Regions from separate parts of the Gracilibacillus saliphilus genome, predicted to be linked through region 3. Evidence: riboswitches for the same ligand, from Rfam matches in the RefSeq annotation. Region 3 holds a riboswitch; each other region holds the start of a gene.
What was found. A riboswitch is a leader RNA that binds a small molecule or an ion and turns the genes downstream of it on or off. The one in region 3 is predicted to bind thiamine pyrophosphate.

Region 1 (8,084 bases), on a different contig from region 3:
TACTGCTGGACTAATAATGCCAACTGTATCACATGTTGCACCATCACTTGGTATATGATCCATCAAGCATTGTAAACAAGGGGTTTCCTCTGGTAAGACGGTGAATGTTACCCCATAACTTGCCACACACGCTCCATAGATCCATGGTTTATGATGCTTTTGACAAATATCGTTAATGATTAATCTCGTATCAAAATTGTCTGTGGCATCGATTACTAGGTTCGCTTGTGGAACAATTGCTTCCAGTTCATCAACTCCAGCATCGATCACCTCTGCATGAATGTTGTTCAAATGATTAATCTCTTCCAATCGTTTCTTTGCAGCAATTACTTTAGGTGTTTGCATGCGGACATCTTCTTCAGAAAAAAGCTGCTGCCGCTGCAAATTGGTTTCTTCCACATAATCACGATCGATCAAGGTTAACGTGCCAACCCCTGCTCGTGCTAACATTTCCGCACTGCTTGAACCAAGTGCACCAACACCAACAATGACAACATGGCTTTCCTGTAATCTTTTTTGCCCTGTTTCACCAATAGGATCGAAGAGCATTTGACGATGATAGCGATTATTCACCAACACTTATCCCTTCCTTAGGACTGCTTGCCACCGCGTATTCCTTCTTCGCAATCCGACCTGCTTCAAACCCTAGTCTGCCAGCTTCCACTGCTAACTTCATCGCTTCAGCCATCTTGACAGGATCATTGGCACCAGAAACAGCTGTATTGAGAAGAACACCATCTGCGCCTAATTCCATTGCATAGGCAGCATCTTTTGGCGAACCAATCCCTGCATCCACAATTACAGGTACACTAGCTTGCTCGATAATAAATTGCAAGTTTAATGGATTAATAATCCCTTGCCCAGATCCAATTGGTGATGCACCTGGCATAATGGCATGTGCGCCTAGCTCCTCTAACTTTCTGGCAAGTACAACATCATCAGACGTGTATGGCAGTACAGTGAAACCTTCCGCAAGTAAAGTCTCGGTCGCTTTTAACGTTTCTACCGGATCTGGCAGTAATGTTTTGTCACAACCGATTACTTCTACTTTCACCATATCACATAACCCCGATGCATCTGCTAATTTAGCGATTCTGACCGCTTCTTCTGCATTTTTAGCACCAGCAGTATTTGGCAGAAAACGATATTTCTTTAAATCTATTTTTTCGAGAAAATTGGGTTGGTCCGGATCAAAAATATTCATCCGACGCACCGAAAAAGTCAGTACCTCTGTTTCTGATACATCTACTGCCTGTTTCTGGATATCATAGTTTGGATATTTTCCTGTTCCTAAAAATAATCGTGATTGAAAGGTATCATTACCTACTTGTAGCATTATTTTTCATCCTCCTCCAACAAAATGGACAATTTCCAATCGGTCACCTTCTGAAATTGCCGTTTCTTTATGTTTTTCCTTTTTTAAAATGGTTTGATTATGCTCGACAATTAATGATTTCTTCTCCAAACGTAATTCTTGGATTAACTCTTCAATATTGGTGATCCCTTCACTAACTTCTAATGGATCACCATTTACGATAATCTCCAAAATCAACCCTCCTTTTGTGAGCCTTCACTTTAAACAGATAGAAGGCTTTCTCTTCTCAAGGAAAATGTATCTAAATAGATTGGATCGACTGATTTTCCTTCGATCATATCTGCCATAAATAAAGCAGTTTTAGGCGCCAGTAATATACCATTACGATAATGTCCTGTTGCAACATATAATCCTGATACATCTGGTACTTCGCCTAAATAAGGAAAACCGTCTTTCGTTAAGGGACGTATACCCGCCCAAACCTTCTCTATCGTTGCCTGGTTTAATGCAGGGAGTATCTGTTTGGCACGTGATAACAAATGCAGGACACTTGCTACTTTCACCTCTTTATCCGTTTGATTTGGCTTCGATGTGGCGCCAATAATGATCCGGTTACCTCTTTTCGGAACAAGGTAACAGCCTTCTGTAAAGATCGTTGATTGAATCAGAGGCTTTTTTGTCACAACAGACAGACATTCTCCTTTTACAGGTGTGAGTTCTTGCATGTACCGAGAAAAATGTGAGCTCTTAAATCCACAAGTGATAATGATCCTGTCAGCAGTATACGTTTTTTTATCTGTCTTCACACCTGTCACTTTACCGTTTTCGATGATGAGATCGTCTACCTTCGTCTGTTCCATTATGACCGCACCTTTATGTTCAGCAGCCTTCGCAAAGCCATTCGTTACGTGAGGAGCTGATACTTGCCCTTCTCTTGGACAATAAAGAGCTGCATAAAAATCGGTTGTCATTTCTTTTTCCGGGATACTCCCTGGTGAGATCACCTTTGCCTCTGCTCCTTGTTCTGTTTGAAAGCTAGCAATTCGTTTTAACGTATCCAGCTCATCTTGATGATAGACAAGCTTTAAGGCACCTTTTTCGATTAATTGAATGTCCATACCACTTCCTTGCATCAGTTCTTCCGCTAAATCAGGGTATAATTCCCTGCTTTCTTTAGCAAATTGAAATAACGGTGAATCCTGCTCAAACTCCATTTGCACACCGAGCATGCCAGCTGCTGCACTGGATGCCTCTGCAGCAATTTTATTTTCTTCTAACAGCAACACCTTGTAACCTCTTTTACTTAACTGATAGGCAATCGAAGCTCCCATTACTCCACCGCCAACAATGATCTGATCATATAATTTATTCACACTGTTCCTCCTTCCTCGCGTCGAACACTTGACGATAACACTTTATTGCTTCGGTAGGATCTTCGGCATCCCATACCCCTGACATAATCGCAACACCACTAGCCCCCACCTCTTGTACTTGGTTCATATTTTGTTCCGTAATCCCGCCAATTGCGATGACAGGAATAGAAACGTTTTTGATGACATCAGCTAACGCGGTAATGCCTCTTGGTTCGAGTCCAGGTTTAGAGTTACTTGAAAAAATATGCCCATAGATTAGAAAATCTGCACCATTATGTTCTTCCGTAATGGCTTCTTCCAAGGAATGGACGGACTTACCGATACGGAGTGCCGGGAAGGAGTGCTTCACATCAGCAACCGGAATACTATGATAGGCAAGCTGTACGCCACAGCATTTTTTTATCGACGCTACATCTACACGGTCATTGATAATGATCCGTTCAGCAGGAACACCAGCTTCTATCAAAAAATCAATCATTTCCAAGATTTCTTTCGCCGTTTTGGTCTTTTCTCGTAGATGAATATAATTTATGTGAGCAATCTGTTCCGATACAAGCTGCAAATGTTGTTCTGTTAATCTCCCATTTGAAATAAGGTGTATTCCATGCATTGTTTCTACTCCTTTATTTAGAGGAAGTGAAAATAGAAAAACCACCCATCCAGCATGGACGAGTGGTATGTATCAAAAGCTACAATTTGGTTGCTTTTCTACCACTTCCCTCCGCTGGTGTTAACCAGATCAGGTTCAAAGGGTCCGAAGATTCGTCTCAGCCAAATGGCTCCCCTAGTGTTCTTACGTATTATTTTTTCTTATATGAAAAGGATAACATAGTATGGCATAATCGCCAATAAAAAATTTTCCATTTTTATGTTTAATCATTTTCACTTAAGGGTAGATATATAATAGAGATGATCAATAGAAAGGATGTTGAAAGCAATGGCACAAAAAGATGAAAAATTACAAGCATTAATTGATGGATTAAATGAAGATTTAGCAAATGAATATGCGGCAACAATCATGTATACGTATCATGCATCTGTTGTTTCAGGATTATATCGTTCTTTCTTAAAACCTTTTTTTGAAGATGAAATAAATGATGAGATCGGACATGCTTTATACTTATCTGACAAAATTAAAACATTAGGTGGTACACCAACTACAACACCAGCAAAAGTTGAACAATTAACAGACGTTCAAGCCATGTTAGAAGCTACACTTAAAGCTGAAACAGAAACGATTGAGCGCTATGAAGAAAGAAAACAACAGGCAGATGAGCTTGGTTTAACCGAACTTGTTGTGAAATTAGAAGATATTATTGCAGATGAAACAAGCCATAAAGAAGAAACAGAACGACTTTTGTCAGATAAGAGCTTTCAATAACTCGTTAACCCCTTTTTTTCATATATAGAAAAAACAACTTCCACTAACCAGGAGGTTGTTTTTTTGTCCCTTTTCCTGATTCCTATAAAAAGGAAATGCTAGTAATCTATGATATAATAGAAAGAAAAGCTTCTGTGAGGTGAGGATATGAGGGATACTTTATTTGAGGAAATTGATGGTTTGTACGATGAAATGGTGGAAATGCGCAGGTTTTTACATCAATATCCTGAGCTTTCCTTTCAAGAATATAAAACAGCTGCGTTTATTCAGGAGCAATATAAAATATTAGATATTCCATATCAAGCAAATGTCGGTGGAAATGGTGTTGTAGCCACTTTAAAAGGAGCTAAACCTGGTAAAACCGTGGCATTGCGCGCGGACTTTGATGCACTACCTATTCAAGATGAAAAAGATTTGCCTTATAAGTCCAAAAACGACGGTGTGATGCATGCCTGTGGACACGACGGACACACGACGACATTACTTGCTGTAGCTAAAGTACTTAAGAAATATCAAAATGAACTGGCGGGTACCGTTGTGTTTATCCATCAACATGCAGAAGAGCTTGCCCCTGGTGGTGCTAAGCCGATGATTGAAGCAGGAGTACTGGAGAATGTTGATGTTGTTTACGGTACACACCTTTGGACCAATACCCCATATGGAATCGTTCAGACATCAAGAGGAAACTTTATGGCAGCAGCAGATCACTTCACCATTGAAATAAAAGGAAAAGGTGGCCATGGAGCAATGCCACACCAAACGAAAGATCCGATTGTAGTCGGTTCACAACTTGTAACGAATCTACAGCAAATTGTTTCAAGACGGATTGATCCATTAGAAACAGTCGTCCTATCGATCGGGCAATTTCATGCAGGTGATGCGTACAATGTTATTCCAGATGTAGCGATGATTGATGGAACGGTACGCACCTTTAATCAGGACGTGCAACATTTTATAAAAGAGGAAATCGAAAAAGTGATAAAAGGCACATGTATTGGCTATGATGTATCCTATGATTTTGATTATGCCTACGGATATAGACCCGTTGTCAACCATGCCGAGCATGCTGAAAAAGTATTAGCTGCTGCCGAACAAGTGAAAGAAGTAGAGAAGGCTGAAATGATTGTACCTAGTATGACAGGTGAAGACTTTGCCTACTATTTAGAAGAAAAACCTGGTGCTTATTTCTTTACAGGAGCCCAAATCGAAAATGGCTTCGTGCCACACCATCACCCTCTGTTTAACTTTGATGAGCGAGCAATGAAAATAGCAGCCAAAACATTAATAGCTGCTACGTTGAATGTAAATGAATAAGTTAATAAAGAAGTTTTTCAAGTTACAACAAAACGTGACCATCATTTTATTTTTGATGCTCACGTTTTTAGTTTAGATAATTGTTGCTGTTCCTTGGAAAAATATCATTCCTCCGTGGATAAAGGCAAATATCCTAGGAAGAACATGGGTTATCCAAGGAGCAGAGCTTAATATCCACGGAAGAGCACGCGTTATCCAAGGAGCAGAACTTGATATTCAAGAAAGGTGGTATCGATCCTTATTTACTTAGTGAATCCGTTCGGCTGTGTATCCTTCTTCCTCCAAAATCGAACGAATATGAGGCTCTTGTAATAAATGAAGACTACCTACCATCACAAAATATGTATCTGCTTCATCCTCTTCTAGAAAGCGAACGATTTGCTCTGCCATATTCTGATTTCTGTCATCATTGATTGCTTTCATAAATGCTTCGTTTTCTTCTTGCATTTCCGAAGAACTACCCTCTTCTTCAGACAATACTTCAAGCAATTCTTCTTCATCACCTTGCTCATACGTTTCAAACAGTTTCTCCATTTGCTGTTGATACTCAATCACAGTTACTAAGGAAGATGCCAACATTGCCTCTTGATATTCTTCAGATGTATCTGCAAAGATTTCCAGTTGCTCTTCTGCGGTTTCTAGATCAATTATTTCTTTGCCATCATCCGCTGCTTTATTCAGAAAATATTGATCAACCCCTTGGGTATAGCCTAACTGTTGTGTCATGAGCTGCTGAATCGTATTTGCTAATATCCATGGTTTGTAAAATTCAACCGCTTCTATCGGGATACCAAACTGACTTAGCGTCTCTTCCATATCTGAATAGACATCACCTGACTGAAATATGATCTTTGACTGTCGAACCATCTTGATAAGTCCCTAACGACATATTTATTTGTTGCATTTCCGATTGATCAACATTCGTTATATCAACCTCAGGAACAACCACATCCGCTTTTAAATACGCCTTTTCTATTTCTTCATGCAAAGGATAAAAATCTGCTACACCTGCATGAATCGTTCCTTGTAAATATACTTCCGTATTTTCATCTTCCACTTTCCACAAGAATCCACCTGGGCCATCTGCTCTGCCAACCGTTTGGATAACCTCAATACCTTCATCCGCGAGCTCATCTAATTGATCTTGACCTGCCTCCAAAGGATTACCTACTACATTTACAAACTCTAACTGTTCTAACTCTTGTAATACCGAAAAATCTTCCACTTGATTATCTTGCAACGAAATGGATTCCAAAGAAGAAAACTGCTGCAAACCTTCCAAATTGGAAATGTCGGCGTCTGTTAAATTTAATTCCGTCACATTCTCTGCTTCTTCTTCTGAGAATGAATCACCTAACTCTGCTTCAACCGCTGCTTCTAAGTTAGCATCTTCAAAGTTTATTGACTCTTGATTACAACCGATCAGAGCCAATGGAATAATTAGTAATAATATTATCTTTTTAATATTTTGCAAATGAAATATCCCCTTTCTCTGCTAAAACCTTTGTCTACACTCATTTATTTTTTCCTCTTTTAGCAAAGACGAAATGTGATTGATATTTGGTATTTTTTACCTAAAACAGTATATATGATAACAGAAATAAATTCAACTCTTTCCCAAACTTCACATAAAAAACACTCCATAAGTTAGACCTATGGAGTGTCTGATCCATTTTATTTTTTTTGAGCCATTTTTTTCTGAAAATAGTTCGGAATCACCATACCACTAAATAACAAAGTAGCAAGTGCCATTACTCCTCCCATTAACCATTCCCCTATTACAATAAGCAATAGGACAAATATTACACCTGCAAATATCATTAGCTGCTGCATCCATTTAATAAAAGCTTGTTCCCGTTCACTAATTCCAATTGGATACAGATCTAACCATACTAATGTTGCATGGTGTTTCCATAACGGGATCACCTGCAAAAAGATCATATACATAAATAATAAAGCAAAAATAAGTTTCAGCCATGGATTGGGAACGAAATAAATCAGTAAACCACCAATGACAAGCAACCTTACATATATACCTAAATATTCTCCACTTCTAATGGTTGTTAAGCGATACAAATAAGGATATGCCTGTATCTGTTGGAAAGGGATCGAATCAGTCAACAAGCGTGCAAGCCAGTGACGTTTTTTTACTGGCATTTCCATATGTGGCACTTCCGTAAACATATTGGCTAACTTATAAAAAGAACGCATCCGCATATAATCACTTTCTATTAACAAGTCCCAATTTAATGCACGCTGTTTTCTAGCTGTCTGATAGTTCGTAACAAAAAGAACGATAAGTAACGCAGTAATCACAGCTAAAAAGATCATCTCTTGGACAAGAAAGAAATAAACTAACGTTATAATCAACGCAAACCTTACAACCTTGTCCATCATCCTAAAGTTCTTATCCCGCACACGTAACATCCACCAATTCGCCACTAGACTCCAAACTTTTATCACCAGCAATACAATAAACAATAGACCAAATGACGAGTTTTCAGGAAAAACAGTCATATATAATGGTGCAACAGCAGCGATTGCTAATACGAATAAGTAAAGCTGTGAGACAAAACTATAGAGTAAAGCTCGAACGAAATATCCGGAAAGTTGTGATTCAGCAGGAATCAAAAAGACGATATCTGCCCTTTTCAACAATGTTTGAATCGGGCTGTGTGCAGTGACCACACCTAACACGATT
Region 2 (8,084 bases), on a different contig from region 3:
GTGAAGCATTGATCTACGCGAATGTGATTGGTTCTGACTTAGGTCCAAAGATCACTCCGATTGGTTCATTAGCAACGCTTTTATGGCTACATGTTCTATCCCAAAAAGGTGTAAAAATCTCCTGGGGTACTTATTTTAAGACTGGGATTATTCTCACGATCCCGATTTTATTTATTACACTAGTGGGTCTATATCTGACACTATTATTATTTTAACTATTAGGAGGAATGTAAAGTGGCGAAAAAAACCATTTACTTTTTATGTACAGGTAATTCTTGTCGCAGTCAAATGGCAGAAGGTTGGGGAAAAAATTTTTTAGGTGATGACTGGAATGTTTACAGTGCAGGAATTGAGGCACATGGATTAAACCCAAATGCAGTCAAAGCGATGAATGAAGTCGGTATTGATATTTCTGAGCAAACCTCTGACAAAATTGACTTGGAAATACTAAGAAATTCAAATATGGTTGTGACATTATGTGGTGATGCACGAGATAAATGTCCTGTTATCCCGTTTGGTATCCGTAATGAACACTGGGGATTTGATGACCCGGCAAAAGCAGAAGGAACAGACGAAGAGAAGTGGCAAGTTTTCCGTCGAGTACGTGATGAGATTGGGAAACGGATTAAAAAGTTTGCCGAAACAGGAGAATAAATGAAGATGAAGAATGGATGTTTGAATGTCCATTCTTTTTTTTAGTGTAACCTTTTTCAAAGGGCAACGACTAATAGAAAAAGGGAGGCGATTGTGTTGAAATATGTACTCGGTATTATCACGATATTATTCGTAACTGCTTGTGGTACAAATTTGGATAACGGGAATAAATCGCAAGATGATGAAAATAATGATGTGCAAAATGTGATGGAAGGTTATGTCGCTAACATAGGGGACAATAGTGTATTAGTTGTCGAGAATCGATTAGATCCATCCATTTCTGAGTTCCATCCAGAACAGCATGAAGAAGCAGGGAATGCAATTAGTTTCAGCCTCGACAATATAGAAGATAGCATGGCTGATTCACTTATGAGAGGCGAAAAAGTTCAAGTCACCCATGGTGCAGTTGCAGAATCCTATCCAGGACAAAGTAGTGCAATTGCCATAAAGCGGATCGTTGATGAAGAACATGATATGGTCATTGCACCTGATGAAACGATAAACTTAGTCGCTTTGGAACAATTTATTCAAAAAACAGAAAACAATGAGGAAGCCACCATGCGAGGGGTAAACATTACAGTTGAAGGTAGCTCTGTGTTTGATACTTATATTTTTCAGAATGGAGAGTATACCGTAAAAGAAGATGCGACGCAAGATAACTTTGTTGAAGTAGAAACAATAAGTGAAGTATCCTGTCAACAATTAGAGTATTACTTAACAGATGATCAAAACATTATGTTTGAATTGACAGGTTGTGATAACGACACTGGAGTATTAGCGATAGCAAATCTCCCCTTTAAAGATATGATAGTTCCTGAAGACATCTATCACCGTGTTAAGGTGATCGTAGGTGATGAGGTTGTATTGGATACAACTGAAGAATCCGAAAAAGAGGAGATTATTACAAAAATACGTGAGGGTACACCACAATCTGTAATGGCGATGACCATGATGGCTCCAGAAGGGGAAATTATTTTATATGGCAAACAAGCAATCATTCATTTTGATTATCAGGAAGTAGGAAATGTGATCCGTTATAATACGTTGGTTGAGGCAGGCTTAACGTTTGATTAAACATGGAGCATAACACCATGTTTTTCTCAATCATTTATCTTGAAACTGAGATAATCATATGGTAAATTGTTAATATCTCGATTCCGAGATAAATGCATAGATTTTATTAAACGGGGCAAACCAATAATATCTAACAAGAAAAGGAGTTTTATCAATATGGTAAAAGTAGCAGTAGTTTATTATAGTTCTACAGGTATAAACTATCAATTAGCAAACTGGGCAGCAGACGCAGTAAAAGAAGCAGGAGCGGAAGTAAGAGTAGTAAGAGTTGCTGAAACAGCACCAAAAGAAGCGATTGCTCAAAATCCTGGCTGGCAAAAACACGTGGAAGAAACCAAAGATGTTCCTGTTGCAACAACGGAAGACTTAGAATGGGCAGATGCTATCATCTTCAGTACGCCAACTCGTTTTGGAAATGTTGCTTCTCAAATGAAGCAATTTATCGACACGCAAGGTGGGCTATGGGCATCAGGTAAGACTGTTAACAAAGTAGTAAGTGCGATGACTTCAGCTTCTAATCCCCATGGTGGACAGGAAGCTACTGTTTTAAGTCTTTATACATCTATGATGCATTGGGGTGCCATCATTGTTCCTCCAGGATATTCCGATGATTCACTATTTGCAGCTGGCGGTAATCCATATGGTACAAGTGTTACCCAAAGCCAGGAAGACGGCTCTATGGTAGAAAATGTTCAAGATGCGGTTAAACATCAGGCAAAACGTGTTGTTGAAGTAGCTAGTAAAATTCATGGATAATAATTAAAAAACGAATCTCTTTTATTAGAGGTTCGTTTTTTAAATGGTCAAAACTTGAAGAAAAACACGAATTATGTCAAAGTAGAAGTTAGCAATATTATATGAAATGTAGGGGGACCGGTGTTGCCGGTTGAGACTGTATCCGTAAGATGCTGACCCTTAGAACCTGATCTGGTTAGCACCAGCGTAGGGAACATATGAGATGAGATATCTGTATGCGCCCTAGGCTATAAGTCTAGGGCGCTTTCTTATATGTTCCGCTAAAAAGATAAAAAATAGGGGGATTCATCATGAAAAAATTTTTATTTGCCATAATAGGTATGTTTATACTCGCAGGTTGCGGGAATGAAGAAAGCACACCAGAAGAATTAGAAGAAGTTACCTTAGTATTAGATTGGACACCTAACACTAATCATACCGGACTGTATGTTGCGCAATCAAAAGAATATTTCGCAGATGAAGGATTAGATGTAGAGATCGTTATGCCAGGAGAAGCAGGAGCAGATCAGACTGTAGCTTCAGGTCAAGCAGAATTTGGTATTAGTTATCAAGAACAAGTAACAGAAGCCCGCACACAAGATATTCCGCTCGTATCGATTGCAGCAGTAATCCAACACAATACTTCCGGATTTGCCGCACCAGTGGAAAAAGAAATCACATCTCCTGTAGATTTTGCCGGAAAAACGTATGGTGGTTGGGGTGCTCCTGTTGAATCGGCAGTTATTGATGCGTTAATGAAACAGGAAGATGCATCTGTTGAAGATGTCGAGATCGTCAATATGGGCAATACTGACTTTTTCACAGCAGTTGAACGTGATGTAGATTTTGCTTGGATTTACTATGGCTGGACTGGAATCGAAGCAGAACTTCGAGGTAAGGAAATTGATATGATTTATCTTACAGACTATTCAGAAAAACTAGACTACTATACACCTGTTATTACCACAAATGAAGAGATGATCGAAGAAAATCCAGAAACAATCAAAAAATTCGTGGCAGCAGTTAATCGCGGTTATCAGGATGCGATAGACAATCCAGAAGAAGCAGCTGACATTTTAATAGAAGCGCAACCAGATTTAGACGAAGAATTAGTTCATGCCAGTCAGGAATGGATATCACCAAGATACCAAGATGATGCGGATAGATGGGGCGAACAATCAGAAGAAGTCTGGAGCAATTACGCAGAATTCATGTTTGAAAATGACCTATTAGAACGCGAACTAGACGTTGATGCAGCATATACAAACGAATTTTTACCAGAATAATGGAGGGGTATGAATGGCTGAAGCATTAGTTAGTGTACAAATCATTCCGAAGACACCTAATGGGGAAGATTCAATTCCTTTTGTTGATGAAGCAATCAAGATTATCGAACAAGCAGGTGTCTACTATCAAGTTCATCCATTAGAAACAACAATGGAGGGCGAACTGGCAAAGTTATTAACTGTTATCGAAAAAATGAATCAACGTATGCATGAGTTAGACTGCCCAAGTGTGATTTCGCAAGTGAAGATCTATTCACAAAAAGATCATCAAGCTTCCATGAGTGAATTGACGAAGAAGTATCGTTAATTGGAAAAGTGTCCAGTAAATTCCGGAAAGTGTCCAGCAAATTAAAAAAAGTGTCCAGAAAAAGGTCAAAAGTGTCCAATAAATCACGAAAAGTGTCCAGTAAACATTAAAAAGTGTCCAGTAAACCAATAGGAGCATGCTCTATGTTTAGAAAGTCTTTTTTACCAGTCAGTTTGATCGTCGGTATTTTAATTATATGGGAATTATCCAGTCGGATATTAGCTATTCCGACCTGGGTTCTTCCTGCACCTACTGTTATTATACAAGAGGCGATTAATGGCTGGAGTAATTATCAGCATCATATCTTATCAACTGTATTTTTAACTGTGAGCGGATTTGCCATTGGTGTAAGTGTAGGTTTACTCATTGCGATTATGCTTCATCTAATGCCTAAAATCCGTGAAGCACTCTATCCATTGCTGATTATGTCGCAAAATATCCCGATTATTGTACTCGCACCTTTACTTGTTATTTGGTTTGGATTTGGTGTTACACCTAAACTATTAATTATTACATTAGTATGTTTCTTCCCGGTTGCGGTATCGACAATCGATGGATTAAGACATACAAATCCGGAATTAATTCATTATATGAAAATGGCTGGTGCAACGAAGAAACAAATTTTCACAAAACTGGAGCTGCCTCATGCAGTTCCACAAATGTTTTCCGGACTAAAAATTTCCGCTACCTATAGTGTTATGGGAGCTGTCATCTCGGAATGGTTAGGTGCTAACAAAGGAATTGGTGTATACATGACGCTAGCCTCATCATCATTCCGTACTGATCGAGTTTTTGTAGCGATTTTATTTATTATGATCTTATGCCTGATTTTTTTCGCTATTATCATTGCTGCAGAAAAAATCATTTTAAAATGGCATCCGGGTAAGGGGGAACAGTCATGAGTACGCTAGAACTAGAAAATATTTCAAAAAGCTTTGGTGAACTAACTATTCTTGATCACTTAGATTTACACGTGAACGATGGTGAATTCGTTTCCTTACTCGGACCATCTGGCAGTGGAAAAAGTACTATTTTTCACTTGATTGGCGGGCTCTATCAAGCCGATCATGGCACAATTCGTTTAGATAATGAGGCAATCAATGGTAAAAAAGGATCGATAAGCTATATGCCACAAACACCTTCGCTTTTTCCATGGCGTACCGTTCTAGAAAATGTTGTGTTAAGTGTGGAATTACATCAAAAACCTGATAAACAAAAAGCGCTAGAAATGTTGGAACGGGCCGGGTTAAGAGAGTATGCCAACGCATATCCCCACGAATTATCTGGTGGAATGCGCCAGCGTGTTGCATTTGTTCGAAGTCTTTTAAGTCCACAATCTTTTATCTGTTTAGATGAACCTTTTTCGGCATTAGATGAGTTCACAAGGTTAGAAATGCAAAAGTGGTTATTAACTATCTGGGAACAAGAAAGACCGTCTGTTTTATTTGTTACCCATAATATTGAGGAAGCGATTTTTTTATCAGATCGAATTCTTGTATTGGGTTCTAAGCCTGCCAATGTCATCAAGGAATTTACGATTGATTTCAAACGTCCGAGAAATGAAGAGTTGACTTTAACGCAGGAATTCCTTGAAAAGAAGAAGGAAATTTATCAAACATTACGAGGTGTGTTAAATGATTGATGCACATATCCATTTGGATTGGTATCAGCCTGCTGAGCAAAAAAAGATGATGGATACGTTAGACGTTGCTGGGATGATTGCAGTATCCAGTAATCTTACAAGCTGTGAAAAAGTTTTGGAATTAGCGGAGCAATATCCAACTGTCTATCCGGCGTTTGGCTGGCATCCAGAACAACCACTCCCGACTGTTCAGGAATTAACTCAGATTGAAACATTGATTCACGAACACCATGAGCAGATAGTTGCGATTGGAGAAGTCGGACTTCCTTTTTACAAAAGAAAAGAAGAACCTAGTCTCGCTCTTCAACCATACATCGACATATTAGAGCGATTCATGTCCTTTGCTGTCCAATATGATTTGCCGATTGTATTGCATGCAGTATATGATGATGCTGCATTAGTATGTGATTTATTAGCAAAGCATGGGGTAAAACGTGCACATTTTCATTGGTTTAAAGGAGATGACATCACGATTAAGCGGATGATCGAGGCACAATTTATGATTTCCGTGACACCAGATTGTTTTTATGAAAAAGAGATTCAGGATTTAATTAAAAGCTATCCTATTGAATTGATGATGGTAGAAACAGATGGTCCATGGCCGTTTGAAGGGCGATTTCAAGGGGGAATGACACATCCGAATATGATAAAAGAAGTGATTAAACAAATAGCAAAAATGAAACAGTTACCAATACAATATGTAAAAGAACAAGTAGAACAGAATACGAAATTATTTTATCGCGTATAAAATCAATGATAAGAATATGCCCGAATGGTCATCTGACCTTTCGGGCTTTTCTTCATTACTCACAAGCTACACCATCACCATCGCCATCCATATGACTGCCATACCCAGGATCACCTTCATGCAAAGGAGTTACACCAGCTTCGCGTGCCTCTGTACAATTAGCATAATAAACATCCTCATCTGGTGTATGAGCTTCTTGATTTTCTTGAGGGGCATCTTCGACTCCTTCATGGTGGAAACCATCATCAGTTACGTATCCATCGATACTCCAGATACCAATCTCTGCTTCACGTGCTCGTTGTTCTGCTTGCTTCATTTCATCCTGGTGTATATAAGGAGGATCGTAGACATAAGCATAACGTGCTAAGCCTTCTTCTAATAATAGTTGATTAAAATTTTCTCCATCTACCCAAATATAGCCCAGAAGTCGATCATATTTATCTCGTTCTGGCCCATCGAATTCGATTTGAATTTCTTTTCCTGCCAGTTTTTCCACTGCAAATTCAGATGCTTCCGGACCAAAAGGTTGAACAGGAAGGTTAGGGTGTTTTGTTTCAGGTGTATCGACTAATAAAAGTCTTACTGTTTCTCCCTGGCCATCTAATTCAATATGGACCGTATCACCATCGACTACACGACTGACTGTAGCCGTGGCGAAATGTTCATCATCTGGTGTTTCTGCTTGCTCAGGCTTTTCTGACGGTGTCTTGCTTTCCTGAGACATTGTTTCTTCAGTAGTACTGTCTGCTGCAGTTGGATCAGTTTGTTCCTCTTCGATTGTTGCAGTACCACACCCGGCTAGTATGGTCATCACAAAAAGTAAACTGATCAGCCATTTTTTCATCAACATGATGTATCCCCCAGTTGTCTCTTTGAAAATAAGTTTACTATATGGAGGGATAGTTTAAAAGCCTTTTTTTAGTTATGATAGGAAGGGAAAGGAGTATTCTATGAAAAAAATAGTTATCATTTTGATTGGACTAACGTTTACTTTTTTTGTTATACATACAATCGTTATTACTATTGATGGATTAACTGATGAAAATGATCGGTCAGAAGTTGGTGTAGTCCTTGGTAATAAAGTGAAGGAAGACGGCACGCCTTCAGCCAGACTACAAGCTCGTCTTGATAAAGCCTACAATTTGTATATCAATAACTTACTAGAAACGATTATTGTCAGTGGTGGCATTGGCATGGAAGGATTTGATGAAGCAGAAGTAATGAAAGGTTATTTAATTGAAAAAGGAGTACCTGAATCATCGATCATCACTGATAACAATGGCTATAATACCGAAATGACAGCAGAGAATAGTTTGGAGATTGCTCAAAAACATAATTTATCAACAGACCATATAACGGTTATCACGCAATTTTTTCATATTTCCAGGACTAAATTGGCTATGAAACAACAAGGTTTTGAGGAAGTATATGGTTCACATGCAGAATATTTTGAATGGCGAGATGTTTACTCAACCATTCGCGAATTTCCTGCCTTTTATAAATATCTTATGTTCTAAACTCCTTCATCTTTCTCAAACTGACGGTAAACTAAATATAACAATAAACAGGCAGCCATTGCTAAGGAACCCCAACCGAGAGTTTGCTGTTCAATGATTAAATAATTATTGCAAATTTGCT
Region 3 (8,084 bases):
AATATCGCCATTATAAAGTCCATCAAATTTGGGACAAAGGGACAGGGTGAACCACGAGAAATTCACCCTGTTCTATTCTTGTAAGTAAAGAAAGTATAAAATAAGTGTAATAACTGTGTTAAACGAAGCAGTTATTTTGAAATGTTTGATGTATATTTGCAAAGCTCCGACTAATTACTTTGTTTTCCGTGGGCACGGCCTCAACTAACTTTGCAAAAAAATCACTTTCCAAAGTGGATTTTCGGCTCGAGCTATTCCCACAGGAGTCACCGTAATTAGTCTCAGCTATGAGAGATGCAACAACTATTGTGATAAGTAATAGGTTGACTTTTTTACAATGGACAAAGTGAAAATCGCTATCCGTGAGTATAAAAGTAGTTGTGTTACTTCATGCTAGTTTTGAAGAGCAGCACTTAACGAAGGCCGCCCGCTTTCACTCCAGTGGGAATTGTTTGGCCTGAAGATCCACTTTTTTGAGCGGGCTTTGCTCAAAAAAGTTAGCTGAAGGGCAAACCCCACGGAAAGGGAAGTGGGCAGCCGGAGTGGTGGTCAAGCTGTCCAAATATTTCATCATTACTACCTTAGTAATAATGGTCCGGCGGGATTTGCCGGTTTTTCTTATGAGCACAACATTTTTCATTTTTTGTAGATTGTGGCAAGATATTATAGACAATGAACAAAGGAGGAATTTGAGATGGTAAATAGTTTGCAAGCAACTACTACACTACATAATGGTGTAAAGATGCCATGGTTTGGTCTAGGTGTTTTCTTAGTGGAAGAAGGAGAAGAAGTTTATAATTCTGTTAAGTGGGCACTAGAACACGGCTATAAAAGTATTGATACGGCAGCCGTTTATGGTAATGAAGAAGGTGTAGGAAAAGCAATCAAAGATTCTGGTATTCCTCGTGAAGAATTATTTATTACTTCTAAGCTTTGGAATGGAGATCAAGGTTACGAAGAAACTCTTCAAGCTTTCGAAACAAGTTTAAATAAATTGGGACTGGAATATTTAGATTTATATTTAATTCATTGGCCAGTTCCAGAACTAAATAAATATAAAGAGTCCTGGAAGGCGATGGAGAAATTATATAACGATGGAAAAATCCGCGCGATCGGTGTAAGTAACTTTAAGGAGCACCATTTAGAAGATTTGATCAGTGAAGCTCAAGTAGCACCAATGGTAAACCAAGTTGAATATCATCCACATTTACAACAACGTAGTTTACATGAATTCTGTAAACAACATAATATTCAGCTAGAGGCGTGGTCTCCACTGAAACAAGGGAAAATATTAGATGATCCAACATTAACAGATATTGCGAAACGTCATGGTAAATCAACAGCTCAAGTTATTTTGCGGTGGGATCTACAACAAGAGGTTGTGACTATTCCGAAATCAGTAAAACAACATCGTATTCAAGATAATGCAGATGTATTTGATTTTGAATTAACAGAAGAGGAAATGAAATTAATTCAAGATATGAATAAAGAAGAGCGTGTCGGTCCAGACCCGGACGAATTTAATAAGCGATAATTTTTAAAATAAGAACCCGTTTCTAAATGAAGTGGGTTCTTGTTTAATGAGGACGAGAGAACTTACTCTTCTATTTTTTAAAATGCAATGGTTGATCAACGTTTTTTGATTATAAAGAAGCAGTGTTTCGCAATAAAGAAGCAATGTTTCGCAATAAACAAGTCCCATTTCGCAATAAACAACTGCATAATAAAAAAGCTATCTCTTTAAAAGAGGTACGGGACTATCACAGGCTAACTTCTTACGCGGAAAACCTCTTATTCTAATTGTTAGATTCACTCTTGTTTTAAGCGGACGCTTTGCGCTTTTCTTATCGGACACTTGCAATTTTAGTCGAACATGATGTATCGTAAATAACAGATAGATAAACATCTAGGAGGATGCAAGATGGCATTTGTAATAACAGAACCATGTGAAACAGAAAAATCTGGCGAATGTACAACAGTGTGTCCGGTAGACTGTATTGTTGAAGGACCAGATCAATTTTATATAGATCCAGATATTTGTATCGATTGTGGAGCATGTAAAGCAGTATGTCCGGTAGATGCAATTGAAGAGGAGTATGATCTTACTCCAGATCAAGAATTATATTTAGAAAAAGCAGAAGCCTTTTTTGCAAAAGATTAAAGAAAGCGACCATTTTGGAAGTGGTCGCTTTCTTTTTTCTAATGGATCGACCTTATAAGTAACGAATCTTAAAGCTCGGTTAACCATTTTCACTTTTGCTTACTTACTCGAAACGGGTTGTTGCATCAAAGTAGTATGTTTTATTTTAGATAAAATCAAGAGACCGATAATAGCTCCTGTTACACTGCTAACAAGGAATCCTGGTAAAAATGCTAGAGCGCCAACTGAACTTCCCATCAATAATTTGGCAAATGGAACAGATAGTAAAGCACCTATCACACCAGTACCGATTATTTCTCCTAATCCTGCCATGACTCTTTTTCTCGTCCATCGATATAAATAACCAGCAAGTAATGCTCCAATCATACCACCTGGAAATGCAAGCAAAGTTCCTATTCCTAATAAATTACGTAAAAGCCCGATAGTAACAGCTATGATAACAGCGGGAACAGGACCAAGAGTTACAGCTGCCATCACATTAACGGCATGTTGTACAGGATATGCTTTGGCAATTCCGGTTGGAAACCATAAAAATTGGGAACCTAATGTACCGATCGCAATAAAAACAGCCATAGTGGTTAATAATAACGTACGATTCATGCAAATCCTCCTATAAAAATAGAAAGTGCATCACTAAGTAAAAAAACCAGATTCCTAATCAGAACCTGGCTATACCATGCAAATAGTTTAGCTACTTCCCTCCGCTGGTATAAACCAGATCAGGTTCTTAGAGTTAAAAAGCTGTAAATGCTTTTTTCTCAGCTTGTACAAAACAAGCACCCCTAGTAGTGATAACACTTATGTAATTACCAAGATTGTAGCAAAAAAAAGCTAATTGTCAAGATGTCATTACTTTGAAATCGAGATAGTAAAAGGTTTATAATGATTTTAACAATAATGAAGGAGGCATCTTATGGAACTTAAAGGAATTCACCATGTGTCAGCTATTACAGCTAGTGCTAAAGACAATTATCATTTTTATACAGATGTTTTAGGATTGCGCTTAGTTAAAAAAACAGTAAATCAGGATGATCCAAGTATGTATCATTTATTTTACGCAGATGAAATCGGACGACCTGGAACAGATTTAACCTTTTTTGAAATAACGAATGCGGGTCATACGTATCCAGGTAATAATAGTATATCTTATACTTCTTTAAGGGTTACTAGTGATGAGGCGTTACATTACTGGGAAGATCGCTTGGACGATAATGATGTTGTCCACGACGGAATTGGAGAAAAATTCGGGCGTAAAATATTACCTTTTCAAGATCATGAAGGACAGCGTCTTGTTCTCGTATCTGACGAAAATAACAAAGGGGTAGCAGCAGGTAAACCATGGGATAAAAGTTCAGTACCAAAGGAATATGGTATTACGGGATTGGGACCTGTTCGATTTACTGTCCCAGATTTAGCACCAACTAAAAGAATTTTATCAGGGGTACTTGGATTCCGTGATGCAGGGTCCTACACTAGTTCTGATGACCAAGCAAACATACAAGTGTTTGAAACAGGCGAAGGTGGTACAGGTGCAGAAGTGCATATCGAAGTTCGCCCGGAATTACAAAAGGAGCGTCCTGGAAGGGGGAGTGTACATCATGTCGCATTTCGTGTAGCCGATTATCAAGAACTTGAACACTGGCATAAGAGAATTACTAAGGAACGATTGCCAAACTCAGGGCTTGTCGATCGATATTATTTTCAATCGTTATATTTTCGTGAACCTAATGGTATATTGATTGAACTAGCGACAGATGGGCCAGGATTTGATACAGATGAAAAAGTTGAACACCTAGGGGAAAGCATTGCCCTGCCACCATTTCTGGAAGATAAGCGCGACGAAATCGAAGCCAATCTTCTTCCTTTAGAAACAAAAATAGATAAGTGAGTCTAAGCTCATTCATCGGTATTAGTCGATGGTGAGCTTATAGCTCATGTGCTATACTAGTTATCGGCTAGTTTAAAGGGGGACCGTAACATGACATTTTCACCAAAAGCAATTTGTTTAGATATGGATGGCACATTGCTGAATAATTACAATCAATTAACGGAAAACACACTCGACATTATTCAAAAGATAAGAAAAACAGGAATACGAGTGTTTATCGTGACAGGTCGTTCTTATAATGAAGTGTTTGACTCTGCACCATCTGACTTAGAATTGGACGGCTTTGTTACAGCAAATGGTATGATTACATATGTTGCTGGAGAAAAACTGTTAGAACATAGCTTATCCACAGAACTTGTGGATAAAGTTATAGAATCTGCAAGAACTCACCGTATTTATTATGAGGTACATCCCAATGACGGGGAGCGACTTTCCTTAAAAGCGGATCGAGGATATATGGAGTCCATGATCAGCGGAGACAAGCCTGATGAAGTAGGAATCAATGAATGGCTGGAAAGAGAAGCCGCAATCGAGCAGGATATTCATTGGCATGACCATTTACCAGAACAGAAGTATGCGAAAATGTACTGCTTTACAAAAGACCATGAAAAAATGAAAGTATGGATTGAAGAGCTGAAGAAGATGAAAAGTGAAACGAATTTTACCACTTCATCCTCTTCTCATCATAACGTAGAAGTAATGGTAGAAGGGGTAAACAAAGCAACCGGAATTGAAGCATTGTTGGAACATTATCAGCTCAGCCCGGAAGATGCCATGGCTATCGGGGATAGTAATAACGATATCCCAATGATGAAATATGTAGGTTATCCGGTGGCCATGTTCAATGCGACCGATCAAATTAAATCGTTAGTAAAGGAAATCACAGAGTTTACAAACGATAAAGAAGGCGTTTATTACTTTTTAAAAGACTACTTCCAACACAAGCTATAATCAGCTTGTGTTTTTCATTGCAAAAACGTGTGCTTCCAAGTAAATATGGGTTGGGTGCGGACATTTGTTCCGCTATTCATCGAAAATAGTGCTAATAGGGCCGAAATGAGCCAAATAAGGGATTCAATGTCCGCTCAATAAATTCGTATTAATAACTGCATAAGACTAGAAGTCTCTTATTTTTTGTTTGTATTTGTTTTGTTCTGTGATAAAATGGTAAACAAATACAAGTAAAAATAAACAATAATTGAATACGGTTACACTAAAGGAGGATATGAATGGCACGTTATATGTTTATCATGGAGTGTAAGGAAGGTTCACAAGAGGAATATAAGAAAAGACATCAAGCTGTACACCCAGAATTATTGGAAGCATTGAAAGAAGTAGGCATTAGCAATTATAGTATATTCATGGATGGTACGAAGTTGTATGCTTACATGGAAGTGGATGATTACCACCGTGCAATGAAAGAGTTGGAAACCAATCCAGCCAATCGAAAATGGCAAGCATTTATGAGCGATATATTGGCAATGGATGAAAAAGGGGATCCTAAAATGTATTTAATTGATCAAGAAGTCTTCCATCTTGACTAATCAGTTGAATTTCAAGCAAGATTTCCCTATAGTCAATAATAGACATGTTTGAAGAACGAGAAGGTAGGAGAATTAGATGTTAGTTGCAGAAAGACATCAGCGAATCGTAGAAGTCGTTAATCAGAAGAAGAGTATTAGAGTTTCTGAACTCGCCAATCTTTTTTCCGTGACGGATGAAACGATTCGTCGAGACTTAGAAAAATTAGAAAAAGAAAAGAAATTAGCCCGGAGTCACGGAGGAGCAGTCAGCATTGCAGCTTCTCAGGATGGACCGGAAATACCTTTTCAAGAACGAGAAGTAATGTATGTAGAAGAGAAAAAAGAGATTGCTCAGGAAGCGGTAAAACATATTGTTGAAACCGATAAAATCCTGCTAGATGCCAGTACGACAGCCTGGTATGTTGCGAAAAACTTACCCAATATACCGGTTACTGTTCTAACGAATTCTGTTAATGTTGTGTTGGAATTAAGTAAAAAAAGTAAGGTTACGGTAATTTCAACTGGAGGCACGTTACTTGCCAGGTCCCTTTCTTATGTTGGTCCTTTAGCAGAACGTTCACTTGATTTATATCATGTTAATAAAGCATTTTTATCCTGTAAAGGAATTCACTTCGAAAGAGGAATTAGCGAATCAAATGAACAACAAGCGCGAGTCAAGCAAAAAATGATTGAAATAGCAGACACTACATATATTTTGGCTGATCATCATAAATTTCATTTTCAGGCGTTTGCACACGTTTCTCCTTTAACAAAGGTAGAGCGGATAATTACAGATAGTAATTCTTCAGATCAGAATATAGATAGTCTACAGGAAATTGGCTTAGAAGTTATAAAAGCACTTCGTTAATGGTATGATTAACGAAGTGCTTTTATATTTGCAGAATGACAAATATATACAACATAAATATTATAGGAAATAGGACATTTATCCTGTCCCTAAGTACCGTTTCATAGTATAATGGTTAAACAAAGTCTAGTGATTTTTTGATGGAGTGGATAGTATGTGGAGTTATTTAAAGAAGTGGAATACGCTGCGCAATCAGTTATTGGTAGTTTATTTGGTTGTGATGTTTATTGTGCTATTTATTGTAAGTACGATTACGTATGTATTAGTGGAAGGTTTATTGCAAAGTAATGCAGAAGAGCAAATAAGACAAACTGCCATGGAATCATCTGGTAGATATGACTCATTGTTTGAACAATTAAATATGGTAACCAAACAGGTGTTAACCAATGAAGAGCTGCAGGGAATTTTGTTACAGGAGTCTGAAGGCGATATCACTTCTTTTAATGACAGGCAATCTTTAATGAGCACAATCAATTTAATTCAAGCAAACGCAGATGGTATTTACTCGATTGAAATATATAATAACGATTTTCAACGTATTATCCCGATTGATTCAACTTTATTACTAGACCGTATTGATCCTCAAGGGATTATTCGAGCCAATGAAGCGGGTGGCAAATTAATATGGATGGGGGAAGATCCATTAGATTATAATTATTTCTTAGTAGGTAGAAAAATTAATTTAATGGATGACGATTTTGACAATGGTGGCTATATCATAGCAAGAGTGAACCGAAACTATTTTCAACTAAATGCTAATCAGCAAGAAGGTGAATCGAATGACTATTCGATTTTAGTTGATAACCAAAATAATCCTATTGTGACGAATTACGATGGAACCGCTTTAGATGAAATTATGGAGACGGAAGACGAAACGATCATAATTGATGATCAAGAATATATGTTAGTGAAGGATACATCAGATGTAACAGGATGGTCGATGCATATATTGACACCTGTTAATCAATTGACGGCAGGAATTTCCACGGTACAAGCAGGAATTTTGATTGCTGGATTCATTGGGTTATTCATTTTCTTTATTTTCTCATTCTTTTTATCAACTTTTATTACCCGGCCTATTACAAGGCTGACAAAGACAATGAGACAAGCTGGTGAGGGAGTATTAGCTCAAAACCCTGTGATGAACTCTACCAACGAAATTAATGAGTTAAATCAAACATATAACCAGCTGGCAGAGGAAACTAACTATTTAGTTCAAATGGTGTATGAAAAAGAAATCATTAAAAACAGAACCGAATTAAAAGCATTACAAGCCCAAATTCATCCACACTTTCTGTTTAACACTTTGGATGCACTGTATTGGTCGTTGGATGAAAAGGAAGAAGAGGATCTGGCGAATGTTGTGCTCGCGATGTCAGAGTTATTCCGTTATACGATTACGAAGGAAAACGAGGATGAATGGGTAACGGTTAAAGAAGAATTGGATCATATTGAACGTTATATGAAGATTATGCGTATGCGATTTGGCGAACGATTGAACTGGGAAAAAGATGTTGAATTTAATTGGTTAGATGTCAAAATTCCGAAGTTAATGATACAACCATTAGTAGAAAATGCAATATTACATGGTGCTGGAAACGTAGTGGGGAAAAGTCAAATTACTGTTCGTATAGAAAAAGTACC
Region 4 (8,084 bases), on a different contig from region 3:
CTTTTTTTATGTATCTCGTAATGCCAGTCAATATGACCTTTGCCCTGTACAGTAAATGTTTTTCTCCTATATTGTTCATTTTCAAACTCTTTAAACAATACTTGGACTACCTTGTCAAAAACAAGTGGAACCGTCAAATCTTCACCTTTTGCTTTTTGATTAACTTCTTTTAATGACCATTTGGGATCAATAGTCCAGTTGCAAGTGCGCTCAATTGGCTCATAATGTTTTGTTAAGAAATGACTCCACCAATGCCATAATATAATATGCTCCGAAATTTGTTGCAAGTAACGAGAAAATATCTGATGAATCGTTTGATTACCAATATATACGATATTTCGCTCTGTTAAATTCATTTCTTTTAAAGATGATAGATAACCAGTTTTAAAATAGACAGGTATAATATATCCTTTTGTTTCTAGCTTCTTTAAGGTATTAACATAAAATTCAGGTTGATCTTGACGACTTTCTCCACTATTTACTTTATCTTCTATGACAATATAGACTTTCTCATTAGAGATTTTCGATTCAAGGATTAATAAAATATCAATATGATGAGTTCTTTATATCAACTAAATAATAATCTTCAAAACTTTCGGTAAAGGTTTGGTTTAATTTTTGAAATTGATGAAAGATATTATTTAATATGTCTTGTGCTATCTGTCCTGCTGTTTCTGCACTTTCTTTCCTAGCATGCTCAAACAACCAACACAAAAAAGCGTCTTGTGAAAGTTCACTTGTTGCAAAATCAAATAACTTTGGCTCCTCTATATAACCAGATCGGCTGTCGCGAGCTTCTCGCAATAATGATAAACCATCCACGGAACCAACATATGCTTCCCAATATCCGCGTGCTAATATCGAGTCAATGTTCATCACTGGAAAACATACATTTTGGGCTTTATCTACAACTCTCCCATTATCACTATCAAGTGCAACTAAAAATATTTCTGAATCCTGCTTTGCAATAACCATAGGATAAGTCATGTTCTTTTGAATGAACCCACATTGATTATCACATACATAGACAAAGTCAGCATCAAGATAAATCTTATGATTATTCATGAGTTCTATCGTTTCTGAAACTTGTTCTTCTACATTACCTCTACAGATAGGACACTTCGTATTAATCATAGTAGTCTCTCCTCTCCTCACTATAAACGTTTGATATGTAAAAAAAGCGCCATCTTTTTAAACTTCTTCATTTATATCGGCTCATCCCTTTTATGATAAAGAAAAAGGCATAAACCATGTTTATTAGACTGATTTATACCCTCATTGTTAATCCTTTTACCGTACATATTCAACTGGAAATACTGTAAATTGGTTACTGCAAACATACGAAAAAATTAACCAAACAACTAAGATGAGGAAAAATAACAAATCTTTATTCGTATAACCTAAATGATAATAAAAAGTTCGCTTATTATTTTTCGAGAATTGTTTCGCCTCCATAGATACGGCAATTCGATGTGCTCGTCGAATACTTTGGGCTAATAAAGGAATGGCATATAATTTTACTTTTTCGTACATCCCTTTAATCCCCTTTGAATATTGGACACCTCTCACCTTTAACGCTTGACGTAATGTTTGGAATTCTTCCACAATGATCGGTAACATACGGATTGCCGCCATAAAACTATAAGCATACTTCGGCTTTAACTTCAATTGCTGCATCGTGGAGTAAAATAAATTTACGGGTCTAGTCGTCAAAGCGAATAGTAAACTTAAAAGGCCAAAAACCATACTTCTTAATCCTAAGTGAATGCCACGATAAAAGCTCTCCTCTGTGATATGTATGAGACCGAACTTAAACCACGTTTGTTCCCCCTCCCCAAAAAAGATCATCGTTGTAGAGGAGGAAAGAAAAATAATCGCTAATGGAATAGCTAATAACCCGATAACTTTCCAACGATGTCCGGTACCAAAAAGATAAAGTACAACAATTCCAGTAATCATATACAACAAAAAGTTAGGATTATGGACAAACAACAATCCAATAAATAGAGCAGTTAATGTCAATAATTTAAAACTAGGATTTATCTGATGTAACCAGGTTGGTTGGTAACTAATACTAATAGACATACATATCATCCTTCAAGATATTTTCTTGCACTCTGGAAAGATCTAAGATTTCCATAAGTTCCCCATCTTTTATTCGCCATTCCTTCGTTGCATATAATTCAACTATTTCAGGCTGATGGGTAACCATCACAATCGTGATGCCATTTTTTCGGCATTCTTCAAAAAGTTCAAGCATTTGAAAAGTGTTTTTGGCATCTTGACCAAAGGTCGGTTCATCCAAAAGTAGAATATCAACATCTGCAATGGTAGCGGTTGCTACACTTAATCGTTTCTTTTGACCAATAGATAATTGATAGGGATGGTGGTCTTTAACATGATATAAGTTATATCTTTTTAAATGTGCTTCTATCCTATCAGCAAACTCTTCTGGGTGAGCCTCACTATTTTTCAAAGAGTGCTCTAGTTCGGCATAAACACTATTCGTGATAAATTGCAGTTCAGGATTTTGGAACACATACCCCATCTTCCGATAATCACATGTGTTAATATTATCTGATAAAAAATAGTTAATCTCTCCTGATGTTTTAATCAATTGCATTATTGCAAGCATCAACGTACTTTTACCTGAACCATTTTCACCAGTTATCGCTAGCCAGTCACCTCGATGAATCACTGCATCGTTAACATGCATTTTTATTTGTTTTTGGTAGTAACCATGAAAGGAATCCATGGTTATAATCGGTTGATGCATGTTATCATATTGGGCATAATTAGGAAGTTGCCGGGCATAGTCATCCCAAATGTTTGGATACCATATTCCATATTGATACAACTTACTTCGGAATCGATTGAAGATATCGTTCGGTTCACCATCAGCCACTATAGCACCTATTTCATCTAAAATAATGACCCGATCAACTAAGGGTAAAACATGGTCAATTTTATGTTCTACAATCACAACTGTCTTATCTTCTGAAACTTCCTTCAAGGTATCCCAAACTTGTTTCGTGCCAACCTGATCCAGCATAGCAGTTGGTTCATCTAAGAACAACACTTCAGGTTCCAAGGCTAATACCGATGCTATCGCAAGCCGTTGTTTCATACCGCCTGATAATTGTTGGATAGAAACGTGTTGATCCGCTAATTGTAAACCAACCTGATCTAGGTATTGGCTAATTAAGGAAGCCATATTTTGCTGAGGTATGTTTCTATTTTCTAGTACAAAAGCAATCTCCTCATCTACATAAGGCATACAAAACTGGGCATCTGGATCCTGAAAAACCATTCCATACGATTCTGAAATCTTCCGTTTATCAGCTTTAATAGGTACTTCTATCACGTCAGGTATTAAGCCAGCCAATATCTGAAGTAAGGTGGACTTTCCCGATCCTGATGGACCGACAAGCAATACTTTCTCACCTTGTTGAATGGATAGTGAAACATCTTTAAATAATAATGATGTTTCATTTGGATATTTAGCTCGTAAATTTTTCACTTCAAGCATGCCAATTTACCTCATCTCATCTTCGAGTCTTTGATAATCATCATTAGTTACTGGACGGATTGCCTTTGTGACACCTGTTTTGTCCAATGCTTCTACCAAGTAATAAGCAAATACACCCGTAATCAATATCGATCCTACTAATCTGGCAACGATCAATAATGTAAGATTCCATAATGCTAATGAATCGATATAACCATAAAAAACATCTAATAATAGTGATCCTATCGCAGCGCCTATTGCTGCTAGACAAGTAACATACAGACGATAACTCTTATATCGATACATAGCAAAGATTAGTTCACAGCCTAATCCCTGTATAAGACCATATAAAAGGAGTGATATACCCCATTGTCCACCAAATAAAAACTCTCCTTGAGCAGCTGCGAGTTCTGCTAATAAAGCAATACCCGGCTTGCGAATAATCAGAAAAGCTACTGTTGCAGCCATAAACCACATACCGTATATTAACTGATCCACATGTAAACCAAGTATCCCTACAAAGCTGTATAATGGACCCCACAGTTTGTAGATAACACTAAAAATAAAGGCAATAACAATTGTTATTAAAATATCAGTCAAAGTTAATGTTTTTCTCATCTACATCCATCTCCTTTTTTAAATTAAGAATAAGTATTCGTCTAGTCTTACCCGTTCTTGATCACTCACTTAGTTACAGCAAAACCCTCCTCCAAACACAAAAAGCCACTATCCATACATACGTAGAGATAGTGGCTATACTTATCCATATAAAAAGTATTGCAATATATTAGATACTAGCCACTTCCCTACGCTGGTATAAGCCAGATCAGGTTCTAAGGGTCTTAAAGTAGCACTTTAATCTCAGTCTTTAAAAGACACCCCTAGTGGAATGTGTTGATAATATTTAATTCGACTTCATCATATCAAATTTTTCCATATTGTCAAGAAAATTTTTTTGAAAATCAGATTGCATGAATCGATATTTTTTGATATAGTTGGTAACAACGTAAAACAATTAAATATTTTGCTTCAATTTTTATTGAAGTGAGAATAGAGGTGCAAAAACCATTAGTACATAGTGGGAGGCTGGTGTTGCCTGAGAAAGCTATCGAAAGGGGAATTTGCCGAAGTAAAATAAGTATGCATCAGCTTATTTTACTGGTCCTTCATTGAATAAATGCAGGGCTGTCATATAGTGCCACACTATATGGAGGGCTATCTCACGCATCGAATCCAATTTGAATTCCAGATGCAACAATGCCCTCATTGTTGCATCTTTTTATTTTCAATTGGTGATGAGATACCCTCTATTCAATGGAACTAGTCAAATTGTTTTAAATCTTTGAATAGAGGTGGATATATCATGAACTTTGGACGTGTATTAACAGCGATGGTAACTCCCTTTGATCAAAATGGAGAGATTGATTATGGAAAAACAGAACGATTAATTAATTATTTACTACAAAATGGAACTGATGCACTAGTTGTTGCCGGAACAACTGGAGAATCTCCTACACTATCAAAAGAAGAGAAATTATCTCTCATTAAATTTACGGTTAAAGTCGTTAATGGTCGCGTACCTGTCATAGCAGGGACAGGATCAAACAACACTCGTGAATCTATAGAAATGACGAAAAAGGCGGAGACGATTGGTGTAGATGGAGTTATGCTTGTTGCACCCTACTACAATAAACCTTCACAGGAAGGCTTGTATCAACACTTTAAAGTCATTGCGGAATCTACCACACTCCCAGTGATGTTGTATAATATTCCGGGTAGAACTAGTGTAAATGTGAATCCTGAAACGATTATTGAACTTGCTAAAATCGATAATATCGTTTCTGTAAAAGAAGCTAGTGGTAACCTCGATGTGATGACCAAAATCATTCGAGAAACAGACCAGGACTTCTCTCTATACAGTGGTGATGATAATTTGACACTTCCTGCTGTTGCCATTGGTGCAAATGGAATTGTATCAGTCTCTTCACATATCATTGGTAACGAAATGAATGAAATGGTTGCTGCTTGTCAAAATGGCGATTTCTGGAGAGCGCAGGAGTTACATCAATATTTACTCCCAATTATGCAAACGATGTTTATGGCACCAAGTCCTACACCGGTAAAGGCAGCTCTAGGGTTGAATGGTATAGACGTAGGAAATGTCCGTTTACCATTAGTACCATTAAACGAAGAAGAAATGCAAATATTAAGACACCATTTACATTTCCTTCAAGAAAATTATTATGCTGGTTAATATAAAAACAGTTCACTAACTATAAAGTGAACTGTTTTCATTTTTTTCATATAAAGAAAACATTAAACCATTGGTGGCACATTTTTACAATGGGTTAGAAATTGCTATTTATGAGTAAAAACAACCACGTTACCTCATGCTAGCGTTGTAGAGCAGATCTTAGCGAAGCCCGCACACTTCCACTCCTGTGGGAATGGTTTGACCTGAAGATCCACTTTTTCGAGTGGGTTTTGCTCGCAAAAGTTAGCTGAAGGGCAAACCCCACGGAAAGGGAAGTGGGCAGCCGGAGTGGCGGTTAAGCTGTTCAAGTATTTCATAATGGAAGCTAGAGAAATGGTAAATCTTTAGCTTTTAGGACTGAGCGTTTGTTGCTCAGTTTTTCTTATGCTAATTCGGCAATTACGTGTGCTAAAAGTATTGTTCTAGGGACAAATGAATCTAATTCCAGATATTCGCTTTCTCGATGGGCTCTTCCCCCGATGGGTCCTAGTCCATCAACAGTTGGTATACCTAAAGCTGATGTGAACGAAGCGTCAGATCCACCACCTGTTTCTGTATCTTTGATAAAAATATCTAGTTCGTCCCCGACTCGTTTTATAATCCGAAGCAGTTTTTCTGTTTGTTCCGTTTTTTCCATCGGTGGGCGATTAATATCACCTTCGATTTTTACTTTTGTTCCATCTACTTCTGTATTAGCCATAATTGCAGCAATTTGTTCTTTAATTTCTTCTGCTTGTTCTTGTGTTCGAAAGCGCACATCTATTTGTGCTGTTGCATGATCGGAAACAGTATTTACAGAGGTTCCACCTTCTATTAATCCGACATTGACATGAATCCCTTCTTCTTCATCGGTAATATCGTATAATTGAATAATTTTATACGCTAACTCTTCGATTGCGCTTCTCCCCTTTTCCGGTTCAATACCAGAATGAGCTGCTTTTCCGATCACTTCTAATTTATAAAGCCCTTTTCCTCTTCTTGCTGAGACGATTGCTCCGTTTTTTCGGGCAGGTTCCATTACTAAAGCAAATTTTTTATTTTGCGCATGTTTCTCGATTAATGCTCTGGAGCTTGGAGAACCGATTTCTTCATCACTAGTAAGTAATATTTCCACCTGTTCGACAGCCGCTTTCTTATGTTCTAGTAATGCTTTCATCGCATAATATACTGAAACAAGACTTGCTTTCATATCGATTACTCCAGGTCCGTATGCTCGATTCCCATTAATATGAAATGGTCTTTCATTAGCTGTTCCCTTTTCAAAAACGGTATCCATGTGTGTAAGGATTAATATTGTTTGTTTTGAAGGATCCACATTCTTTTTTCGAATAATTAAATGATTGCCTGCTTCTTCTTGTTTCACTTCTTCCACTTCGAAATCAATTTGTTGATATATTTGTTTCATGACTGCTCCTACTTTATCGACACCAGCTTTATCGTAGGAGCCACTATCAATATTGACTAACTGTTCTAACATGTTCAACATATGCTCTTGTTGTTCTTTTAAATAACTTTTCATCTCATTCCCTAACTTTCTATATATTGATTATGAAAATCATACTATAACTTTGTCGATTTTGCTATACTATTCATGGCTACTAATATTTTAGAATGGAGCGTATTTTATGAAGATATTTGTTGATGCAGACGCTTGTCCGGTTACTGAAATCATTTTAGACGAGGCTAGGCGTTTTGTAATAGATGTGATACTAGTAAAAAGTTACAGCCATTTTTCGTTACAAGATACACCTAAACATGTAACAGTAAAATATGTAGATGACGGAGCTGATGCAGTTGACTACCGCATTGTACAAATGGTTCAGCATAATGATCTCGTCATTACACAGGACTATGGGCTTGCAGCACTTTGTTTAGAGAAAGGTTGCTTTTGTTTGCATCATGTTGGTTTTACTTATTCAAAGGATAAAATAAACCAAATGTTACAAGAGCGACATGTAAATGCTAAAGCTAGAAAAGCTGGTATACGAACGAAAGGCCCAAAGAAATTTACCGATGAACAAAAAAATAGCTTCCGCATGAAGTTACGAAAGCTATTGGAGCTATATTAATCTTTTTCCTCTTCTTCAATGATTTCAGCAATTCGGCTAATTTGCCAACGTTTTGCTGTTTCATCATTGATTTCATATACTTTACCTGCTCGCAGTAATTCCTTGTTATAAGTGGATTGCACGAGCATTTTTACCTTTTTTGCCATTAGTCTTCCTCACCTTCTGTTATATAAGCACTTAGCCAACGAGTACAAGCTTGTTTCCAATCTACTGTATTAGGATGTTCATCAGCAAGACCCAAACCATGTCTGCC

Region 1: another riboswitch for thiamine pyrophosphate. It lies ahead of tenI (thiazole tautomerase TenI); the one in region 3 lies ahead of thiW (energy coupling factor transporter S component ThiW).
Region 2: another riboswitch for thiamine pyrophosphate. It lies ahead of GHT08_RS13280 (ABC transporter substrate-binding protein); the one in region 3 lies ahead of thiW (energy coupling factor transporter S component ThiW).
Region 4: another riboswitch for thiamine pyrophosphate. It lies ahead of GHT08_RS13500 (ECF transporter S component); the one in region 3 lies ahead of thiW (energy coupling factor transporter S component ThiW).

Annotation. Positions count from the first base shown of each region.
Region 1 covers NZ_WJEB01000038.1:26,506-34,589, forward strand. The annotation lists gene GHT08_RS18790 (MoeB/ThiF family adenylyltransferase) at 1-573, opposite strand, end outside; gene GHT08_RS18795 (thiazole synthase) at 566-1,336, opposite strand; gene thiS (sulfur carrier protein ThiS) at 1,343-1,546, opposite strand; gene thiO (glycine oxidase ThiO) at 1,576-2,688, opposite strand; gene tenI (thiazole tautomerase TenI) at 2,681-3,298, opposite strand; TPP riboswitch at 3,388-3,484, opposite strand; gene GHT08_RS18815 (ferritin-like domain-containing protein) at 3,626-4,069, shown strand; gene GHT08_RS18820 (M20 metallopeptidase family protein) at 4,217-5,383, shown strand; gene GHT08_RS18825 (TraB/GumN family protein) at 5,630-6,250, opposite strand; gene GHT08_RS22435 (TraB/GumN family protein) at 6,213-6,857, opposite strand; gene GHT08_RS18835 (ABC transporter permease) at 7,058-8,084, opposite strand, start outside.
Region 2 covers NZ_WJEB01000019.1:101,396-109,479, reverse strand. The annotation lists gene GHT08_RS13300 (arsenic transporter) at 1-215, shown strand, start outside; gene arsC (arsenate reductase (thioredoxin)) at 235-654, shown strand; gene GHT08_RS13290 (DUF3221 domain-containing protein) at 751-1,728, shown strand; gene wrbA (NAD(P)H:quinone oxidoreductase) at 1,885-2,484, shown strand; TPP riboswitch at 2,585-2,694, shown strand; gene GHT08_RS13280 (ABC transporter substrate-binding protein) at 2,775-3,749, shown strand; gene GHT08_RS13275 (thiamine-binding protein) at 3,763-4,056, shown strand; gene GHT08_RS13270 (ABC transporter permease) at 4,200-4,958, shown strand; gene GHT08_RS13265 (ABC transporter ATP-binding protein) at 4,955-5,698, shown strand; gene GHT08_RS13260 (TatD family hydrolase) at 5,691-6,446, shown strand; gene GHT08_RS13255 (thermonuclease family protein) at 6,502-7,296, opposite strand; gene GHT08_RS13250 (YdcF family protein) at 7,397-7,963, shown strand; gene GHT08_RS13245 (hypothetical protein) at 7,960-8,084, opposite strand, start outside.
Region 3 covers NZ_WJEB01000002.1:147,374-155,457, forward strand. The annotation lists gene helD (RNA polymerase recycling motor HelD) at 1-50, shown strand, start outside; gene GHT08_RS04930 (aldo/keto reductase) at 695-1,534, shown strand; gene GHT08_RS04935 (indolepyruvate ferredoxin oxidoreductase subunit alpha) at 1,922-2,161, shown strand; gene thiW (energy coupling factor transporter S component ThiW) at 2,261-2,761, opposite strand; TPP riboswitch at 2,841-2,955, opposite strand; gene GHT08_RS04945 (ring-cleaving dioxygenase) at 3,075-4,049, shown strand; gene GHT08_RS04950 (Cof-type HAD-IIB family hydrolase) at 4,140-5,000, shown strand; gene GHT08_RS04955 (L-rhamnose mutarotase) at 5,279-5,593, shown strand; gene GHT08_RS04960 (DeoR/GlpR family DNA-binding transcription regulator) at 5,670-6,440, shown strand; gene GHT08_RS04965 (sensor histidine kinase) at 6,595-8,084, shown strand, end outside.
Region 4 covers NZ_WJEB01000020.1:20,275-28,358, reverse strand. The annotation lists gene GHT08_RS13520 (hypothetical protein) at 1-356, opposite strand, end outside; gene GHT08_RS13515 (hypothetical protein) at 547-1,134, opposite strand; gene GHT08_RS13510 (energy-coupling factor transporter transmembrane component T family protein) at 1,291-2,085, opposite strand; gene GHT08_RS13505 (ABC transporter ATP-binding protein) at 2,075-3,529, opposite strand; gene GHT08_RS13500 (ECF transporter S component) at 3,536-4,126, opposite strand; TPP riboswitch at 4,295-4,401, opposite strand; lysine riboswitch at 4,552-4,734, shown strand; gene dapA (4-hydroxy-tetrahydrodipicolinate synthase) at 4,872-5,762, shown strand; gene GHT08_RS13490 (M20 family metallopeptidase) at 6,145-7,281, opposite strand; gene GHT08_RS13485 (YaiI/YqxD family protein) at 7,388-7,831, shown strand; gene GHT08_RS13480 (hypothetical protein) at 7,828-7,977, opposite strand; gene GHT08_RS13475 (alpha/beta hydrolase) at 7,977-8,084, opposite strand, start outside.